Regions from separate parts of the Bacillus sp. V33-4 genome, predicted to be linked through region 2. Evidence: riboswitches for the same ligand, from Rfam matches in the RefSeq annotation. Region 2 holds a riboswitch; the other holds the start of a gene.
What was found. A riboswitch is a leader RNA that binds a small molecule or an ion and turns the genes downstream of it on or off. The one in region 2 is predicted to bind S-adenosylmethionine.

Region 1: linked by a shared signal. The riboswitch ahead of CVD23_RS19715 (alpha-hydroxy-acid oxidizing protein) and the one ahead of metK (methionine adenosyltransferase) in region 2 are both predicted to bind S-adenosylmethionine.

What each region holds. Positions count from the first base shown of each region.
Region 1 covers NZ_PGVC01000064.1:21,175-31,613, reverse strand. Annotated here, with positions in the region: gene cobS (adenosylcobinamide-GDP ribazoletransferase) at 1-53, shown strand, start outside; gene CVD23_RS19775 (histidine phosphatase family protein) at 11-634, shown strand; gene CVD23_RS19770 (bifunctional adenosylcobinamide kinase/adenosylcobinamide-phosphate guanylyltransferase) at 586-1,023, shown strand; gene CVD23_RS19765 (cob(I)yrinic acid a,c-diamide adenosyltransferase) at 1,026-1,610, shown strand; gene CVD23_RS19760 (ATP-binding protein) at 1,650-2,360, shown strand; gene CVD23_RS19755 (histidine phosphatase family protein) at 2,365-2,979, shown strand; gene CVD23_RS19750 (GNAT family N-acetyltransferase) at 3,053-3,622, opposite strand; gene CVD23_RS19745 (TetR/AcrR family transcriptional regulator) at 3,792-4,379, shown strand; gene CVD23_RS19740 (DMT family transporter) at 4,401-4,748, shown strand; gene CVD23_RS19735 (DMT family transporter) at 4,750-5,064, shown strand; gene CVD23_RS19730 (8-oxo-dGTP diphosphatase) at 5,079-5,531, opposite strand; gene CVD23_RS19720 (helix-turn-helix domain-containing protein) at 5,935-6,171, opposite strand; gene CVD23_RS19715 (alpha-hydroxy-acid oxidizing protein) at 6,387-7,547, opposite strand; SAM riboswitch class I at 7,648-7,754, opposite strand; gene CVD23_RS19710 (D-alanine--D-alanine ligase) at 8,770-9,852, shown strand; gene CVD23_RS19705 (UDP-N-acetylmuramoyl-tripeptide--D-alanyl-D-alanine ligase) at 9,922-10,439, shown strand, end outside.
Region 2 covers NZ_PGVC01000012.1:32,371-42,809, reverse strand. Annotated here, with positions in the region: gene CVD23_RS04960 (IS1182 family transposase) at 1-1,756, opposite strand, end outside; gene asnB (asparagine synthase (glutamine-hydrolyzing)) at 1,950-3,857, opposite strand; gene metK (methionine adenosyltransferase) at 4,079-5,275, opposite strand; SAM riboswitch class I at 5,650-5,798, opposite strand; gene pckA (phosphoenolpyruvate carboxykinase (ATP)) at 6,030-7,616, shown strand; gene CVD23_RS04940 (hypothetical protein) at 7,832-8,785, opposite strand; gene CVD23_RS04935 (RNA polymerase sigma factor) at 8,742-9,287, opposite strand; gene CVD23_RS04930 (DUF2584 domain-containing protein) at 9,381-9,623, opposite strand; gene CVD23_RS04925 (alpha/beta hydrolase family protein) at 9,670-10,439, opposite strand, start outside.

The DNA of each region.
Region 1 (10,439 bases), on a different contig from region 2:
AGTTTTTCCTATGGATGATCGTATGGTTGTTGCACTGTTACGTCATGGTATGACCGGGGCAAACAAAAAAGGGGCCTATTGTGGCTGGACCAATCCGCAATTATGCAAACAGGGAGTGAAGCAGCTTAAAGCGATCAAGCATATTCCGGATTATGAACTGATCGTCGCCAGTGACCTGATGCGAACCAAGGAAACAGCCGGGATTTTATTTCCGGGAAAATGCCTGCTGCCAATGAGCGAATTTCGCGAACTGCATTTTGGCGAATGGGAAGGTAAAAACCATTTCGAACTAGAAAAAGATTCATATTATCAGGAATGGCTGACAAGTCCGTTCACCGTTCAGCCGCCGGAAGGGGAATCCTTTGGGCAGTTCACGGAACGGATTGAAGAAGGCTTTTCCCAATTGCAAAATAAAATGCTTGCTGATCATAGAAAAAGTGCAGCCCTTGTTACACACGGCGGGGTGATCCGGTATTTGCTGATGACATATGCCCTGGAAGAAAAAAATTTTTGGGAATGGAAAATTCCCTTTGGATCAGGTTATCAGCTTGAATGGCCATTAAACTCATTTGGAGGTGGTAATCGGTGCACTTTGTTACGGGCGGTGCCTTTAACGGAAAATCAGCGTGGGTAAAAAATTTTTATCAGTTAAATGAACAAGAACATCTTTGGATATCGGCTTATAAAGGTTATTCACTTCCTGGTTCATTTTTTGGGCATGTGGTGGTTTTAGAAGGAATAGAAGAGTGGTTAAAAAACTGCCATGTCAATAGCAGCATTGATGCTTCAAGAGAAGAGTGGCAGAGGTTATTGCAGAATTGGCTCGCATGGGAAGCGGGGGATCCAGCAAGAACGTTCGTGGTGATCGGGGCTGACATTACAAAAGGGGTCGTTCCGGCCGATCCGGGCGCGAGACAGTGGCGCGATTTAACCGGCTGGGTTTATCAGGATATCGCAAAGTTTTCAAGCAGGGTTGATTTAATCTGGTACGGCATGTCAAAACAGCTCAAACAGGGGGAATGAAGATGAGGATTTATACGCGCACAGGGGATAAGGGACAAACGAGTTTAATTGGTGGCCGTGTTGATAAAGATGATACACGGGTCGAGGCTTACGGAACTGTCGATGAGGTAAACTGCTATGTGGGCCAGGCCATGGCAGAATTGGACCGGAAGCTGTTCGGCGATGTGTTGGACGATCTCGAAAAGATTCAGCATGAGCTGTTTGACTGCGGCGGTGATCTGGCGAACATCTCGAAAAACAGGCAGCTAAAGCTGACCGAAGAAGCTGTTACGTACCTTGAGAAGAGAATTGATGAGTTTATTGCAGAAGCACCAGCGCTTGAAAGATTTATTTTGCCGGGTGGTACGAAAGCTTCCGCATCAATCCATATTGCCCGTACTGTTACACGCCGGGCCGAGCGCCTTGTTGTCAAGCTCGCGAAGGCTGATGAGAATATGCCGCCGATTACTCTGCAATATTTAAATCGTTTATCCGACTACTTTTTTGCCTTGGCAAGGGTCGTTAACTTTCGATCCGGCGTGCCCGATGTTGAGTATATCAGAAGCGCAAAAGTATTTCGTGAGGGCAAGCGCAAGGAGGACAAGTGAAATGAACAGGCGAATGGCATGGCTGGAAGGAGGCTGGCTGTGAGGGATGCGCTCATTTTACCTTTTAATGAAAGGGAGTCGCTTGTGATCGCCAGTGATAACAGCGGCGGAATTGGTTTAAAGGAGCATGATATCGTTCATGTGCCTTACGGGGTTGTTTCGTATTATGGTTTTCGCGTTGCCGCGATGGAATGCATTGCGGCTGGCGGTGCTCCTTTAGCAGTCATTATTCATAATTTTAGCGGGGATAGTGCCTGGGAGGAACTGATCATCGGTATTAAGCAAGGACTAAGAGAGCTTGAACTGGATCATATACCGATATCCGGCAGTACAGAAAGTAATTTTCAGCTGCTGCAATCTGCAGCAGGGATCATCGTTGTTGGGAGCAAGCTTAACAAAACAGACCGGAAATTTTCCCTTTCGGATGATATCGGATTTGCAGTAATCGGCCAGCCGCTGGTTGGTGATCAGGTTGTCGAGCAGCCCGAGTCTATTGCTCCTCTTCAATTGTTTCAATGGTGTACCGAACAGGATGAAGTAAAAGAAGTGATGCCTGTTGGCTCGAAGGGGATTTTACATGAGCTCCTTCATTTTTGCGATGTAAAAGAGTATGTGTGTGAAAACAATCTCGATTTACAAAAATCATCAGGCCCATCAACCTGCTTCTTAATCGCTTATTCCAAAAACGGAGAAGAGAAACTGCGCCGGAAAGCTGCTGATTTATTTTCGGAGATTCGACTGAAGGGATGAAAAAATGCTGACACTATACATCACAAGGCACGGAGAAACAGAGTGGAATATCGAAAAGCGCATGCAGGGGCGGATGGATTCAAAGCTCACTTCCCGGGGTGAGGCAGATGCACGGCTGCTTGCAGAAAGACTGCATGATATCGAGTTTACTGCTCTGTATACAAGCCCAAGCGGCAGAGCAGCAGAAACGGCCACGATCATTAAAGGGAGCAGGACCATTCAAGTTATTGAAGACGAACGGCTCATGGAAATTCAGCTTGGCTGCTGGCAAGGAATGACAGAGGATCAGATTCAAGAGCTGTATCGAGAGGATTACGACCATTACCGGAATTCACCTGCACTCTACAAGCGTGTTGATGGAGAATGTTTTCAGGATGTAAAGATGCGGCTCGTCAGTTTTCTAACAGATTTACAAGCTAGCCATGATGCAGGCAATCTATTGATTGTTAGCCATGGGGTCGTCATAAAAACGATGATGTTGATTTTTAAAAATGCCAGAATTGAAAAAGTTTGGAAGCCACCTGTCATCGAAGGGGCGAGCTTGACGATTGTGCAGATCGAACGAGGCAGCTTTCAAGTTTTGCTGGAAGGGGACACTTCACACAAAGCGTATTTTTAAAGGAGCAGGAACGGGTGTTAAACAATTTCTGAAATGTATTTAAGAGATTAGCAATATCATAAACCGCCAGCTCCTAAAGAAGCTGGCTCTCCTTTTTTTCTCTCCATTCTTCTCGTAAAATTCCCATCCTGATTGAATCGTAATATTCCCCGTTATAAAACCGGCATTTTCGCATGCGTCCTTCCAACTTCATCCCGATTTTTTCGGCGGCCCGCATCATTCGTTTATTTCCGGACCAGGTTGTGATTCCTACACGAACAAGAGGCAAGCTTTGAAATAAGTGCTCCACCCATATCGATAGCGCTTCCGTTCCATAGCCGCCATTCCAATACTTTGAATCATAAATCACAATTCCGGCTTCAAGCCAATGAGAGTCCCTATCCTCCCAATAATAGCTAACCTGGCCAGCAATCTCCCCGTCAATTTCGATTACCATTCTTGGCGCGGGATCAACCTCTAAAACCATCCGCATATGGATACGGTAATCCTCAAGGCTCATCGGTGCCAGCGGAAAATAGGGGGCATCCCATTTCTTCCACTCAGGCTCACCCGTGCCATAAATATACTCCCAAAACACTGGGATATCATCTTCCGTAATCTCCCTAATAGATACTTTCTTTCCTATATATAAGTATGATTTCAATGCATTCACCCCCTGATTTGTATTTCTAAATTATAGTATATATTGTGAATTTTTAGAAATAATACTTTCGTATCAATGTACCTAAAGATTTTTATAACAAGTTGTTCCAGTTGATTTAAAAACTTTATGTTGTTAAAATCTAACTAATGATAATTAGGAAGGTGGAATAATGACTTCTAACAAACTAAAGGCCGCTGCTTTGCAATTGTTTGCTGAAAAGGGATATGAGGGCACTGCTTTATCAGAAATAGCGAGAATGGTTGGAATCAAGACACCGTCTATTTATGCTCATTTCCCTTCAAAGGAAGACTTGTTTTTATCCATTTACCGTGAGCATGCGTCCAGTGAAATGCGGACGATTGAAAATGTTTTAATGGAAGAAAAAGATAAACGAACCGGGGAAATACTAAAAACGATCTTTAATGAACTGACAGATCTTAACGCCCATAAAGAAGAAAAGCTTTTTTTCAAAAGAGCTGTCCTGCTTCCGCCCAATCATCTTAAAGAAAAAATGAAACAGGAGTTTGTCGGCTTTGAAAATAAAGCGAGTGAACGGCTCACGGATTTCTTTAAAACAGCGATAAATGCAGGTGAAATTGTCCCTCTAAACCCGGAGGATTTGGTCGCAACGTTTTACTGCATGCTTGATGGATTGTTAATGGAGTCTCATTATTACGATCAGGATGAATATGAAAAACGGCGAAACTCGATTTGGACGATTTTCTGGCAGGGAATACTGCAAAATAACAATTCCTGATTATAAGAGAGGAATCACATCATGGCTTGGTTTTATTTGCTGCTCGCTGGACTTAGCGAAATTGGCTGGGCGTTCGGGTTAAAATACTCAAAGGGTTTTTCCGAACCAGTTCCAACCGTTATGACAATCATGTTAATTATCGTCAGCTTCATGTTGTTTGCAAAAGCGATGAAAACCATTCCGATTGGAACGGCCTATGCGGTGTTTACGGGGATTGGCGCAGCTGGTACTGCATTAATCGGCATTGTATTTTTGGGTGAACCGGCCGGCTTGCTGAAGGTTTTGTTTATTTCCTTATTGCTTGGAGGCATTATCGGATTGAAGATTTCATCAGATGATAATGATGAGAGAACAGAGAGGGCTTCGTAATATGTCGTGGATCTATTTGCTGTTTGCTGGACTGGGTGAAGTAGGCTTCGTCATATTTATGAAGCTTTCTGATGGTTTTACCCGCACCAAATATAGCATTCTTTGCGGAATTTCAGGTTTTGCAAGCTTTTATTTATTATCAAAGGCATTGCTTGAGCTTCCGATCGGAACGGCTTATGGTGTCTGGACAGGTATTGGCGCTGCCGGCAGTGTGCTGCTTGGGATGTTATTTTTCGGCGAGCCCAGAAATTGGCGACGAATTCTTTTCATCGCCATGATTATCATAAGTGTGATTGGCTTAAAAGCAGTTTCATGAGAGGACTGACCTCCCTATATTTTTTTGATGAAATGCTCGGCTTCTCGATTGTTTCGCGCATCCCAGACGGTATGGATTTCAAATGTCCCTTTTTCAAAAAATAACGGGAATTTACGTCGAAACCAGCTCTGCATCGGCAGCTGTAAGGCTTCTTCTCTATGAAACCAAGATAATTCTCCTTCAGGGGGATCATCGAGAAGTTCGCCTTCAACATCGTCTGCCAAATAATTAAAAACCATATGGCGGATATTTTCATGGGGGCTGACATATTCATCGAGGCCTTTATACGTAATATTGCGAACAGTTAAACCTGTTTCTTCCTTAACTTCGCGGATGGCCGCTGCAGATAAACTTTCCGGATAGTCGACTTTGCCGCCGGGTGCAACAAATCCAGGGTATCCGCGTTCTTCCGGCCTTTTGATTAACAGCACCTTATCGCCTTTCACCACCATACATAATGTGTACATTTGATGTTCGATTTCTTTCCAGTTCACTAGTGTCCCGCCTTTGTCTGTTAAAAGATAATTTAATCATATCAAAATTGTGAGAAAATGGCCTGGATTGTAAGATGAAAAAGAGTGGAAACGTGAGTGTTATGAAGGGGAAAAAGGAATTTTCACCGAAATTGATTTTTGGGAGCGTTCGAACAGATAATCCACTGACGCATTGTGAAAGGGAAATATTGAAGATGGTCGCAGAAGGTAAAAAAGCCAAGGAGATTTCAAGCTATTTTTATCATCCGGAACTATATATCAAAAATTTTAAATAAGCTTGAGTGTAAAAAATCAAATAGAGGCAATTTCAATAGCGGAAGGGTGGATTTAGCAGTTCCATCTTTTTTTACATAGAGCACTTGAAACTTTTATTGCCCTAAAACAAAGGCGGTATGCCTTTGCTGAATTCAGAGACGAGGGTTGCGATCGATTGCAATTGTTCTTCATCAAGGTCAAAAGTGTTTTTAATTTTACTTTCAAGATCTTCTGTAACCCTTCTTTTGCCAACTTCAACAAGGGCAATAAGCGAGAAGCTGCAATTAACGAGCTTTGCAAAGTCGCGCTGATTCATGTTATAGCTTTTTCTTAAAAATTTTACAATTTCTTTATTCATCTTTCACCTCTCCTTAGAAAAAGCAATTTACACGGGCTTTTGGTAAGGCTTTCTCTTGTTCAGACGGACGTTATTCTTTAAATTAGCATTAAAGTGAGAGGGTTGTCAAAATCTTTATCATTACACAACCGTTAGCATTTTTAGCTGGGCAACGATATGCTTCACGAACTTGAGTCACATGAAGAAAGCGAGCAAAAAATGCTCGCCAGTACTTATCAACCTTTTGCATCATCCATGATATATCGCATGAGAGTAGTCTTTTTCACCTCAGTAATATTCTTCGCCCCAGCCAGACCTGCCGATACTTTAAATTCATCGAGTAAGTTCGAAACAACCTTTTGAACTCCGTGTTCGCCTGCAACCGCCAGCCCGTATACATAAGGCCTTCCAAGCAATACAGCATCCGCACCAAGTGCAAGCGCCTTGACCATATCCGTGCCACGGCGGATGCCGCTGTCAAACAAAACTGGAAATGTTTCGGGCACAACGTTGCGAATTAATGGTAACGCATCCAGCGAGGATGCGACCCCGTCCAGCTGCCTTCCGCCATGGTTTGACACAATAATTCCCTCGAAGCCCCTTTTAACTGCTTCCACTGCATCGTCAGGATGAAGGATTCCTTTTAAAACAATCGGCAAACTCGTTTGCGTTTTTAGCCACTGCAAATCATCCCAGTTAAAGGAAGGATGGAGAATCTGGTTTAAAATTTCGTCCACGACTTCATCACTGTCTTCAATATTCACTTTAGCCTGAAAAACAGGATCAGAAATATAGTTTGCTTTTCCAAAACCAAGTCTGAGCGGGGAGTAGCTATTGTGCAAGTCCTTTTCCCGCCATCCGAGCATGACGGTATCGACTGTAACGACGAGGGCTTGATAACCGGCGTTTTCAGCCCTTTTAACCATGCTTAACGATAAATCACGATCATTGGACCAGTAAAGCTGGAACCAGTTTGGGCTAAACGGGTTCGCTTCGGCAATCTCTTCCATAGTGTAGCTCGATACAGTACTTGCAATATAAGGAATTCCAAACGAGCCTGCTGCTCTTGCTGCAGCCAATTCTCCGTCTTGATGAGCAATCCTTTGCATTCCAACCGGAGCGAACAATAAAGGGGAAGGAAAAGTTTGATTCAACAATTCTATTGAAAAGTCTGGATTTGCTACATTCGTTAAAACTCTTGGCAAAATGCTGTATTGTTCAAAAGCTCTCGTATTTTTCTGCAGCGTTTCTTCACCGCTGGACCCTGATTGGATATAACCGAACGGGCCTTGCTCAAGAATACATTCAGCCGCCCTTTCCCACTCTTCGACTGAAAAATTGAGCCCGGTCTCTTTCATTTTTGCTAATAAAGGATCTTCCTTGCTGATTACCGCCATGATTTCATTTCCTTTCTAAATAGCTGATTTTTTGATAAAGGTTCTAAAACAAAAAAACCTCTCCAAAGTAGAGAGGTTTGATCATATGTATGGTCGCCCGCTCTCATCTTCCAAAACTAAAATGTTTTGCTGGATTTAGCACCAATTCCAAATTGGAATGGTTGCCGGGCTTCACAGGGCCAGTCCCTCCGCCACTCTCGATAAGAGAACAAAATTATTAAATTAACAGCAATTCGTTACTTATAACTTTAGGATTTCGGGAAGTGGTTGTCAATGAAATATTTTTTAAAACTATTTGTCGGAAAACACCAACTGGGAAATGTTTTATGGTGAAAAAAATTATAGATACATTTTATATATGAAAAACATTAAAAAATGGCGAAAATGAGAGATTGGTTACGAAAATGCCGCTTACATCAAGAGTTGCTTGACAAGAAATGGTGCTTGGCAGTGTCAGCCATAAGGTTGCCAAAAAGGGGAAAAGCACCGGTTATGATTGTGAAATAACGCAGATCCGTCATAAAACAAAATAAAAAAGGCCTATCAAGTGCGATCAGTCAATTGATCAGTACTTACCATTGAGGAGCAATAAGGCCGAGGGGCGATCCCGGATCCCGAGCGGCAATTGCGACAATAATCTTGCGCAGTAGGCCTAATTTATTGATGATGTCCTCCTAAAATAAGCATTTGTTTTTATCAGGCGGATTATATCGTGAATAAATCGAACAGTTAACTAATAAATATTATAAAAATAAAATAATTGTGTGTTTTCTGAAGACAAGATTTCAATGAGTTTAATATAATGTTAAAATAATAATCTGTTGACTATAGTGAGGGATCAATCATTCAGCCATACTTATTCCCAGCAGAACGATTACGGAATCGCTTTCTGTGTTCGCGCCTACAGGCTGTACGAAAAGATGTTGCATGTCATTTAACAGAGAATAGTAATGGCAAATCACCGGGCGATAAATTTCCATTAGAAAACAATCGCGTATGACTCTTTTCTTTCAAAAGAACATGTTAAAATAAAACCATGTGTGTGAGTGAATTTCATAAAGCAATTCTTTAATTGAAAAACGAACAGTAATTTAAAATTAAGATATTATTATTCGTTTCCTACGGCATTCTCTTGTTTATTTAGACAACTTCATTCGTTTTTCGGTTTAGCTTATTACATTGTGGAATTCACTCGTGTGAATGACTAATTGGAGGTTCGATGATGAAAACTAAACTTGGGTTATTATACGGGGGTAAATCCGCTGAACATAATGTTTCTCTACAAACAGCTCTTGCTGTTATTAAAGCGCTTGATGTAGAAAAATTCGATATTCATCCTATTTACATAACAGATGAAGGAAAATGGGTAAAAGGGCCGCAATTAAGCGGTCCAGTGGCTGATGTTAAAGCATTGCAGTTTTCTCAAGGAGACGCAGCTTCTCAAGCTGCTCTCGCTCCGGCATTGTTTCAAGGAAGTGCAGCAGGGCAGGATCAATCTTTGGATGTGATCTTCCCGCTTCTTCATGGACCAAATGGAGAAGACGGAACGGTTCAAGGTCTGCTTGAGCTTTTAAACCTTCCTTATGTAGGTAATGGAGTGCTTGCTTCCGCTGCCGGCATGGATAAAATCATCATGAAAAATGTATTTGCACAAGCCGGGCTTGCCCAGGTCAAATTTGCCTGGTTTACCCGCAGTGAGTGGGAGAAGGCCAGCGAATCCGCGTATGAAAAAATCGAAAAACAACTTGGTTACCCTTGTTTCGTGAAGCCGGCCAATCTCGGTTCCAGTGTTGGCATCAACAAGGCTTCCAATCGTGATGAATTAGCAGCAGCCTGTGAGGAAGCCTTCCTATTTGATCGGAAGATCATTGTCGAAGAAGGCATTACCGCCAGAGAGATTGAAATCGGTGTACTTGGAAATGATGAGCCTGAATGTTCAGTTGCCGGTGAAATTGTGCCGAAAAAGGATTTTTACGACTATAAAGCAAAATATGAAGACGGCGATACCGCGATGATTATCCCGGCGGATGTTACAAAAGAAGAATACAGTGAGCTTAAGGAAATGGCGATTAGATCGTTTAAAGCTCTGGATTGCTCAGGACTGGTACGCGCCGACTTCTTCTTAACAAAGGACGGAAACGCATATATCAATGAAGTCAATACGATGCCTGGCTTTACGCCCTTCAGCATGTTTCCTTTACTGTGGAAGCACACCGGGGTTGAATACCCGGAGCTGATTGAACGTCTTGTTAAGCTTGCAGAAGAAAGACATGCAGAAAAGCAAAACATTAAGCATACATTCTAGCAGCAAAGGGATACACGGCGCTTGATGCCGTGTTCCTTCATGTTTTGGAATAATCCGAGGAGGAGTATAATGATCCGAAAAACGATCAGGCAGCTTTCAAAAATGATTAAAGCCGAAATTGATCTCCAGCAATGGGGAGACACTGAAATTAACGGGGTCAGCATTGATTCGAGAAAGATAGAAACAGGGAATTTGTTTATACCTTTTAAAGGTGAACACGCCGATGGTCACAGGTTCGTGGAGGAAGCAGTTAATAAAGGTGCAGGGGCCGCGTTCTGGCAAAAGGATGTACCAAACCCACCCGTCGATTTGCCGATTATTATCGTCGAGGATACTCTTCTTGCTTTACAGGAGCTGGCCGCCAATTATCGAGACGAGTTATCAACAAAAATCATCGGGATTACTGGAAGCAACGGGAAAACGACGACAAAGGACATGATGGCTAGCGTTCTCTCCCTCGAATATAAAGTCCAAAAAACAGAAGGGAATTTTAACAACCATATCGGGTTGCCCCTGACCGTCCTGCAGTTGAAACCGGAAACGGAAATGGCTGTTCTTGAAATGGGCATGAGTGCAAAAGGTGAGAT
Region 2 (10,439 bases):
TAAAGAAGCTGGGTGAAAACGAATCGTTTTCATCCAGCTTCTTTTTTGTCCTTATTGGTTCAAGGAAAGTGGCGAGGCGGGTGCCCGCCACTTTCAATAGGTTGTGTGCCAGTGCCACAATCCCAAACTCGACATGCACCTTGTCGAGTCCTCTCAGGGAAAACCGGCGGAACGACCGATTGCCCTTGATGTGGCCAAAAACGCTCTCTACCTCGATTTTTCGTCGGGAATAGATGGCGGCTTTGTATTCACTCTCAAGGGCTGTTTTTGCCTTCGTCTTCATTTCTTCAAAAACCGGATTCCATTGTACCTGCCGGTTTCCTTTGGCCTTGGTGCACTGTGGTTTCAATGGGCAATCTGTACAATCTTCGCATTCATAGATTTTGTAGCTTTGTTCAAATCCGGACTTATTCTTCTTCGTTTGATATCTTCTGAATGTAACCTTCCGGTTATTGGGGCAGATGAAACAATCGTCTGTTTCGTCATATGCCCAGTTCTTTGCATTTTTGATATCCTTTTTGGCCCTCTTCGTCTTATCCTTCAAATAAGTTCCGTAAGGAATGAGAAAGTCAAACTTGGGCTCTTTTTCTTCTCCAACCGCATACAAATAGTTTTCCTCGCTCCCATATCCTGCGTCCGCTACAACGGTTTTTGGCATTGGCAATGAAGAGGCTGCGAGCTTCTCCAGATGCGGGATGAAGCAGCGCGTGTCTGTCGGGCGCTGATGGAGAGTATAGAACAGGATGAATTGATTTTCCGTTGCCATCTGAACGTTGTAGCCAGGCTTAAGCTGGCCGTTTTTCATATGGTCTTCCTTCATCCGCATGAAGGTTGCGTCCTTGTCGGTCTTGGAATAACTGTTGCGGTCTCCGAATGTTTCGTTTTGGACTTGGTACTTGGCAAGCCTTGGCAGGAAATTCTCGCGGATCAGCTTGACGGATTTCTTCCAGGCACTGCGCTTTTTCCGAAGCTCCTTACGAACCTCGCTGCTTGTCTCCTTACCGATTTCCTCTGTTAAGGTGGCTATATGCGTTTCCGCTTCTATTGCGATTTCTTCCAATCCGGCAGGATTCCCTTTTTCCTTGATGCCTTCCTTCAGGATCTCAAGCTCTTCCGCCTTTACCGTTTCCTCGATGTATTGCAGGGTTTCCTTGATTTTTTCTTTTAATTTTTCTTCGTATTTTGCGGTTGATTTTTTCCATATAAAAGAATACTTGTTGGCATCGGCTTCAATTTTCGTTCCATCCAAAAAGTAGTTCTCCATCGTAATATAGTTTTGCTCGATAAGCTTGAGGGTCATGGCCTCGAACAGCTCATCCATCATGGCCTTCATCCGTCTGCCCCGGAATTCATTGATGGTGCGGTAATCAGGATTTTGCATCGCCGCAAGCCACATGGCAGGTAGGTTCTCCTGTATGAATTTTTCGATGCCACGGCAGGAGTACACCTTTTGGGAATAGGCAAAAAGGATGACTTTGAGCATCATCTTCGGGTGGAATGATGGCCTTCCGCCACCTGGATAATGGGAAAAAAGCAGTTCATCAGAGAGGGATTCTATCATCTCGTCGACCACACGTGAAATATGATGGTCGGGAATCAGTTCCTGGATATCGAAGATGATCTGGCTTTGCCGGTTATTGTAGGGTTTGAATGTAGGGGGATAATGTTTCTTGGAGACCACATTTTCTTCTTTTGCCTCTAGTGGGAGACTGGTTTGCGTGGTATAATTCTCTTTAGTAATCGAAAGATTGCACATAAAAAAATCGTCCTTTCCGGAATGTTGGTGTGGTAACTATCATTTTACAGGAAGAGACGATTTTTTTGTGCTTTTTTTTATAAAAAAAGGGCTCCGGAAAGTTAGTCAACCTGACTTTCTGGACAGCCCCTTTGCATAGAAACAAATCATAAAAGACAAAAGCCCTTTTGTTGCAAAAGGGCCTGGGTTTTCATTAATTTTCAATAGAGGTCTGATATGATTTTTTCATTTCAAATTCTGTCTGGAACGCATACTTTTTCTCGACATACACATCGTGCCAAAGCATAAACATCAGCACCGTCCAGATTTTCCGGCTGTTATCCGCTTTATTTTGGCAATGGTCATCAAGCAGGTTCAATAAATATTGTTTGTTAATGAGATGGTCCGTGTTGCTTTCGCGGATCATTTTTTTCGCCCAATCAATCATTTCATCCTTTAACCAGTGGCGGATTGGAACAGGGAAGCCAAGCTTTTTGCGGTTCAGCACATGATCGGGAACAATTCCTTCAGCAGCTTTCCGTAAAATATACTTCGTTGTTCCGTTTGCCGTTTTCAGGCTGGTTGGAATTTTCGAAGCAATTTCAAACACGGCTTTATCAAGAAATGGAACACGCAGCTCCAGTGAATGAGCCATCGTCATTTTATCAGCTTTCAAGAGAATATCGCCGCGCATCCATGTGTGAATATCAATATATTGCATCCGGTCAACTGGATCATAGCCATCACTTTCTTCATATAACGGCTTTGTTATGTCCCTATAGTTTAAACGGTTGTTATATACATTAAGGATGTCGCGTTTTTCTTCCTCCGTAAACATTTTCGCATTGCCAATATAGCGTTCCTCCATTGGAGTGACGCCTCTTTCAATAAAGCTTTTACCTCTCATGCCATCCGGCATCATGCGGGCAATTCCTTTCAGCATCGCTTTACCTGTCCGCGGAATTTTGTTAAAAACTTCAAGTGACTGCGGCTCCCGGTAAATATTATAACCTCCGAACAATTCGTCGGCACCCTCACCCGACAGCACCACAGTGACATGCTTTCTTGCTTCCCGCGCCACAAAGTACAGCGGCACGGCAGCCGCGTCGGCAAGAGGATCATCCATATGCCACATGATTTTCGGCAGTTCATCCATATATTCTTGCGCGGTAATCACATGGCTAATATTTTCGACACCCAGCTTTTCAGCCGTCTCTTTTGCCACATCAATTTCACTGAAGCCGTTTCGTTCAAATCCAACCGAGAAGGTTTTAATAGCCGGATGAAATTCTTTAGCGATTGAAGCAATAATCGAAGAATCAATTCCGCCTGACAGGAAAGACCCTACCGGCACATCGCTTCGCATATGAATTTTAACCGAATCGAAAAGAACATCTTTAATTTCTTTAATGTAATCTTGCTCCGACTGTTGGACCGGACGGAAGGCCGCTTTCCAATAGCGCGTCATTTCCATCGGTGCACCAATTTTTTTTATAAAATAATGCCCCGGTTCCAGTTTGCGGATTCCCTCTGACATCGTTTCCGGCTCAGGGACAAATTGATAGGTTAAATAATGCTGGAGCGCCTCATAATTGAGAACGTCATTTTCAAGTGCAAGCAGAATGCTTTTCTTTTCTGACGCAAAGAATGTTCTTTCCCCGTCATCGAAGTAGAAGAACGGCTTAATTCCAAACGGATCTCTGGCGCCGTATAAAGTTTCCTCTTGCTTATCCCAAATTACAAAGGAAAACATGCCACGCAGTTTTTCCACTGCTTTTTCTTTTAGATGGCTGTAAAGGGCAATAATTACCTCAGTATCTGAATGGGTTGCAAATGACAATCCTTCATTCAGCAGCTCGTCGCGAAGCTCTACATAGTTATAAATTTCCCCATTGAAAATGATCCAGTAACGTTCATTTTCATAGGTTAATGGCTGATGGCCGCTTTCGATATCTATAATGCTCAACCGGCGGAACCCGAACTGAATATGATCATCAAAATAATAACCGTCATCATCAGGGCCGCGGTGCGTAATAATCTTGTTCATATTTTTAAATTGTTGTTTTTGATCATCTTGAAAAGCCTGTGCTTTCTCATGTACACAACCAATAAAACCACACATTATGTACTTCACCTACTCCATTTCTTCGTGAGAATTGTTCTTTTATAAATACATACTATCTAATAGTACCATAATCATTGTAAAAAGGCAGAGCATTTCAGTAATAATCAACGGGAAATTCAAGGGAACTATTTCCATTCCATGCCAAATATCGTCCTGTATCATTGGACGAAAAAAGAAAAAAGGAGTTACACATCATATGCAACTCCCTTATTGTTCAGTTATTGAGCTTGAGATTTCAAGGTTTCAGCTTTATCTGTACGCTCCCAAGGAAGGTCTAAATCGTTACGGCCAAAGTGTCCGTAAGCTGCTGTCTGCTTGTAAAGCGGGCGGCGGAGATTGAGCATCTTGATAATTCCTGCCGGACGAAGGTCGAAGTTGTTGCGGACTAGATTGATTAGGATGTCTTCATCAACTGCTCCTGTTCCGAATGTATCAATAGAAATCGACACAGGCTGGGCCACACCGATCGCATAGGCGAGCTGCACCTCCACTTTTTCTGCAAGGCCGGCAGCAACGATATTCTTCGCAACATAACGGGCTGCATAAGCGGCAGAGCGGTCAACTTTCGTCGGATCCTTACCGGAGAATGCACCGCCGCCATGACGTGCATATCCGCCATATGTGTCAACGATAATTTTGCGGCCTGTTAACCCTGCATCCCCTTGTGGACCGCCAATGACGAAACGGCCTGTCGGATTAATAAAGTATTTTGTATTTTCATCGATCAATTCCTGTGGAACGACCGGGTTGATCACATATTCCTTCAAGTTGCGCTGAATTTGCTCAAGTGTAACCTCTGGATGGTGCTGGGTCGAAATAACGATTGTATCGATCCGCACTGGCTTGTCATTTTCATCGTATTCAACCGTAACTTGTGTTTTTCCGTCCGGACGCAGGTATGGAAGTATCTCCTCCTTGCGCACTTCGGTTAAGCGGCGGGCAAGCTTGTGTGCCAGTGAAATCGGCAGCGGCATAAGCTCTTTCGTTTCATTGCAGGCAAATCCAAACATTAACCCCTGGTCACCGGCTCCGATCGCGTCAATTTCTTCATCAGACATTTGGCCTTCACGAGCTTCAAGCGCCTGATTAACACCCATTGCGATATCAGAAGACTGTTCGTCAATTGAAGTTAGCACCGCGCATGTTTCAGCATCAAAACCATATTTAGCACGTGTGTAGCCGATACCGGCAATCGTTTCGCGAACGATTTTCGGAATATCCACATAAGTAGTAGTAGTGATTTCACCTGAAACCAGAACTAACCCTGTTGTAACTGAAGTTTCTGCAGCAACGCGGGCATTCGCATCTTTTGCAAGAATGGCATCTAAAATAGCATCAGAAATTTGGTCACAAATTTTATCCGGGTGACCTTCCGTAACTGATTCAGAAGTAAACAATCGACGTTTTGTTGACATCTGATTCCCTCCTTTTATATTCATAATAGGCAAGGGCATAAGAAAAGTGCCAGCACCCCAATTTTCCCGGAAAGGAATCTCCCAATCCGCTGCTGCCTGGCAACTGGTATATCATAACACGGTACTAATCTATGTGATTATTCTTAAGCCTTACATTGATACGGTATTCATTCCCTATGTAGTATGAAATAAACAAGAGCTTTTTATCCCACTTTACTATCGTTTAAGGGGGCCCGGCACATAGGCCGTTATCAGCGCTCCGAATAGTGGATAACAGGCTCTTATTCGTCAAACCAACTAAGCTGGCACCTGGTAAACGCAAAAAAACCTTCCTTATGTGAGGAAAGGTTGATGTCCAATGTACGCGCCTTTCACTCTTATCGTTCAAGGAATGGATCCTTGCATCAGGTTAGCACCTTGCTCGACAGACATACACTTCCTAAAGAAAAAAGAAGTCCATACCATCAATAAGCAGGTTGCCGGGTTTCATTGGGCCTGACCCTCCACCAGCTCGGGATAAGAGAATATCCGTTCAATAAAAAATCATAACCTAAGCCGTAAACTCCTGTCAATAAAATTTTACTTCGGAAACAACACCATTGTCTCAATTTTTCGAGCAGCCACAATTTTGTCGAAATTGTTCAATAATTAGACGTTAAATAGTATAGACTATTTCGGTCAATGTGTTATACTAATTCATGAGATGTAATCACTTTCAACAAAAAACAAATTGGTAAAGGAAGGTATTCATCAGATGAATTCTGTTAGTGTATCCAATAAGTTAACCGAATTAGCAAAAGGAAATAATGTCCATGTACAATTGTCCGTCCCCCAGCTTGTCGAAAAAGTATTAAAGCGCAATGAAGGATCGTTAACCTCGACGGGTGCGGTACGCGCGACAACGGGAAAATACACAGGACGATCACCTAAAGATAAGTACATTGTCGAAGAACCATCTTCAAGGTCCAAAGTTGAATGGGGACCGGTTAATCAGCCTATTTCTGAAGAAACGTTCTCCAACTTGTATAATAAAGTATTAGAATACTTGAAAGAAAAAGACGAACTTTTCGTATTCAAAGGATTTGCAGGTGCGGATAAAAAATACCGGATGCCAATACAGGTTATTAATGAATATGCCTGGCATAACCTGTTTGCCCACCAGTTATTTATCCGGCCGACCGAAGAGGAATTGCTTGGTCACCAAGCTGAGTTTACCATTATCTCCGCACCAAACTTTAAAGCGGATCCAAACGTTGACGGTACAGCATCAGAAACATTCATTATTATTTCATTTGAGCGGCGCACGATTTTAATCGGAGGTACCGAATATGCCGGCGAGATGAAAAAATCGATTTTCTCTGTCATGAACTATATTCTTCCTGAAAACAACATATTATCGATGCACTGCTCAGCAAATGTCGGCCTTGAAGGGGATGTCGCCCTATTTTTCGGCCTATCAGGCACTGGAAAAACAACTCTGTCTGCAGATCCGAATCGCCGTTTAATCGGTGATGATGAACATGGCTGGTCGCCAAATGGCGTGTTCAATATTGAAGGCGGCTGTTACGCGAAGTGCATCAACTTATCTCGTGAAAAAGAACCGCAGATCTTTGATGCAATCCGTTTCGGCTCTGTTTTAGAAAATGTTGTCATCAACAGTGAGACCCGGGTTGCTGATTACGATGACGGCACATTAACCGAAAACACAAGAGCGGCATATCAGCTGCAGGCAATAGACAATATCGTCGATCCAAGCCTTGCCGGACATCCAAATACGATTGTCTTTTTAACAGCCGATGCTTTCGGAGTCCTGCCGCCTATCTCAAGATTGACGAAAGAGCAAGCGATGTACCACTTTCTAAGCGGCTATACTTCAAAGCTGGCCGGAACAGAGCGCGGCATTACATCGCCGCAGGCAACCTTCTCTACTTGCTTTGGCTCACCGTTTCTTCCACTTCCAGCAACGCGATATGCGGAAATGCTCGGCGAAAAAATTGATGAGCACAATGCAAAGGTATTTCTTGTCAATACCGGCTGGACTGGTGGAGAATACGGAGTTGGCAGCCGCATGAAGCTCAGCTACACGCGCGCTATGGTCCAGGCCGCACTTGACGGTGAATTAAACAGTGCCGAAACTGCAAAAGATGCAATCTTCGGCCTGGAAATTCCGCTTCACATTCCCGGCGTGCCTGACGAAGTACTTCAGCCAAACAAAACCTGGGCTAATCAGGAACAATACAAGCGGAAAGCAACCGAGTTGTCTGCGAAATTCCGGGAAAACTTCAAGAAATTTTCCGGAGTACCTGCTCAGATTGAAGAAAAAGGCGGTCCTATAGCATAATAGTTAAAAACCAGGCGTTGATTACGCCTGGTTTTCGCTGTTTCGCGGATAAATTTTTTGTTTCGCGGATATACTCCACTTTTTCGCCGATAAATCCGATTTTTCGCGGATATCCCCTATCTTTTCGCGGATAAAATACTCTTCAGGCAGGATACATCGCCGCCTATGATAGAATCCAGGTCGCTGCACATAGATGTATTATCAATCGCTCGTTGCTAATCAACAACGACAAGCTCTGATTGTTGCCCCAATACAGTAAACCGCCAGCGCCCGCTATTTTTGATCTCTATTTTCCCGTTATATGAATAAATTTCTGCATTATCTGAAGCTCTCGTAAAGGCTTCTTTATCTGCTAATGAATAATTATAGTGTTCAACTGGATTGTCAACATTCAATAATTCGAGTTCAATTTGTGCCGGCAAATCTTTACCTCCGACTTCCAGCGACACATTTTCGAAAACGGCAGGTTTAAGATCTTCCTGTGAAATCAATAATGTGGCATTTCCTATTTGTACATAGGGTTCTTTAACATAGACGGAAAATTCCCCGAATTTCTCTTTGCCCACTTTGAAGGTTAAAATCCATTCACCCGGGCGTTCAAAAGGTTGAAAGCTTGTAATCGCGTGAGCATCACTCCCCCCAACGCCACCCGCTACACTGGGGTTGGCCAGATGTTGCCTCATACCTGTTTCAACGTGTGTGCCAGTTACTCGCAAAGATTCACCAATCAGCTTTTCACTGTCACCCCATAAATGAATCATAATTTTAGAAACACTCCGATAATCCTCCGCAACCCAGTCATATTCAACCGGCTTCAAAACCCCAACCTTATTCGGAATCCCGTATAGTTGATCCACATATTCCAGATTTCCATTTTCATCAACAGAACTAAAAATTTCTCCTTGCTCGACCGGTTCCACTGTTTCAGCTGGTCCCCCTGTTTGAGTGCCTCCATCTCGTGTTTGCATAAACCAATAAGCGGGGCCGAAAATGATCATAATGAGCATTATAGCAGCGGTTCCAGTCCATAAATATGGGACTGTTTTTTTCTTGGGCCGATCACTATTCCGAATCGCAGTAATGACTCTGTTCCTTTTCTCGTATGGCAACTCATGCTTTTGAAAATCATTCAGCTTTTGAAGAAGCTGTTTTTCTGTTAGGTCGGACATCCATTGTACCCTCCTTCAACAAAGTATTCAATTTCTGGACAGCACGGTGAAAGGTGACATTTACTTTGTTGGTACTCCAGCCCAGCACCCTTGCTGTTTCGGCAGCCGATAACTCAGCTATTCCCCGTAACAGGACGACGTCCCGATAATTTTCCTTCAATCGATTGATAGCTAAATGCAATTCAAGCTGTTCCTCTTTCTGCAGCAAATTTTTATCCGCAGATGATTCCGGTTCATTTTGGCTGCTGTTTAACGATTGCTTTAGTTTTTGCCATAGACTTTTCCTGCGAAAAGAATCTATCGCTGTATTTCTGGCAATCGAGATCAGCCATGTTTTCGGATCTGCATCGTTCCTGAAGCGCGGAAACGCTAGAAGAGCTCTTAAAAAAGTGTCTTGCACAATGTCTTCTACATCCCTGCTTCCTGTATAGTAAACAAGGTAATTTGTAATGTCTCTTTCGTATTGAAAAAACCATTTTTCTATGTGCCGGCCGGCGTCCATGATGACCCTCCCCCTTTACAAAATAAGACGCTCGCAATGCTGCAGAATTACACTTCCATAAAAATAAAAAAGCAGGCACATTTTCTGCCCTGCTCAGTTTGTTGAGTTCAGTGAAACCAGCTGATAAGTTAGCATCGTTTTTTCGCTTGACCATTCAACCTTCGATATGACTGCGGTTCCGCTTGATTCACTCTCGATCGTTTTTCTGACATCGATGGGAATATCAATCGGATAAAGGCGGTAGCCTTGCTTTTCCAGCGTAAAATAGTTGTCTTTTAGACGTTTTTCTCTTCCCTTTGTCACGATCATCGTATTTAATTCGAAAGGCATGCCCATCTTTCTCTCTCCTTTACGCTATCCTTACTGCTATTTTAACATGTTTTTACGGTTGGGTTTTCATCCAGTTCGTCAAATCATCGACAATTTTTCGATTAACAGCTGGAGGGAAATAGTGGGTGAATTGATCAAAATACCAGCGTGTTACCGATTTACCCAATTCCCGCAGCCTTTTTTCAAGCCGGAAGGCATGTTCAATTGAAACATTCTTATCCTGTACACCATGAATAATTAGGACAGGAGCCTGAAGCCGTTCAAGTTCGAACAGCGGCGTCCGAAGCTGATAACGTTCAGGATACTTCGTCGGTGTCCCGCCAATCACTCTTTTCATCATCCGCCGCAAATCCTTTCTTTCAACGTATGTTAAAAACATGTCGCTAACTCCGCCCCACGTAACGACGGAAGCGGCTTCAGGGAATTGAATCCCGGTTAGGAGCGCCATCACTCCACCGCGGGAGAATCCGAACACATGAACTCTGCTTACACGCGGGTGGGTTTGCAGGAGGCAAAAGGCCGAGAATCCATCATGCCTGTCCTCGCCTGCAAAATCTTCATTCCCCTCACCTCCCTGGTTTCCCCTGTAAAAAGGGGCAAATACAACAAAGCCTTCCGCTGCAAATTGTGCAATTCGCGCCGGCCTTACTTTGCCGACATTTTTAATGCCGCCCCGTAAATACAAAAGGCCTTCGCAAACATTTCCGCCAATCGGCTCGGCCAACAGCCCTTTCACTTTCAGCCCGTCCGAATAGTATGTAATTACGGAAAGCACGATGTCAGGGTTTGGTGATGGAAACCTCCATTTATCGATGATCATGC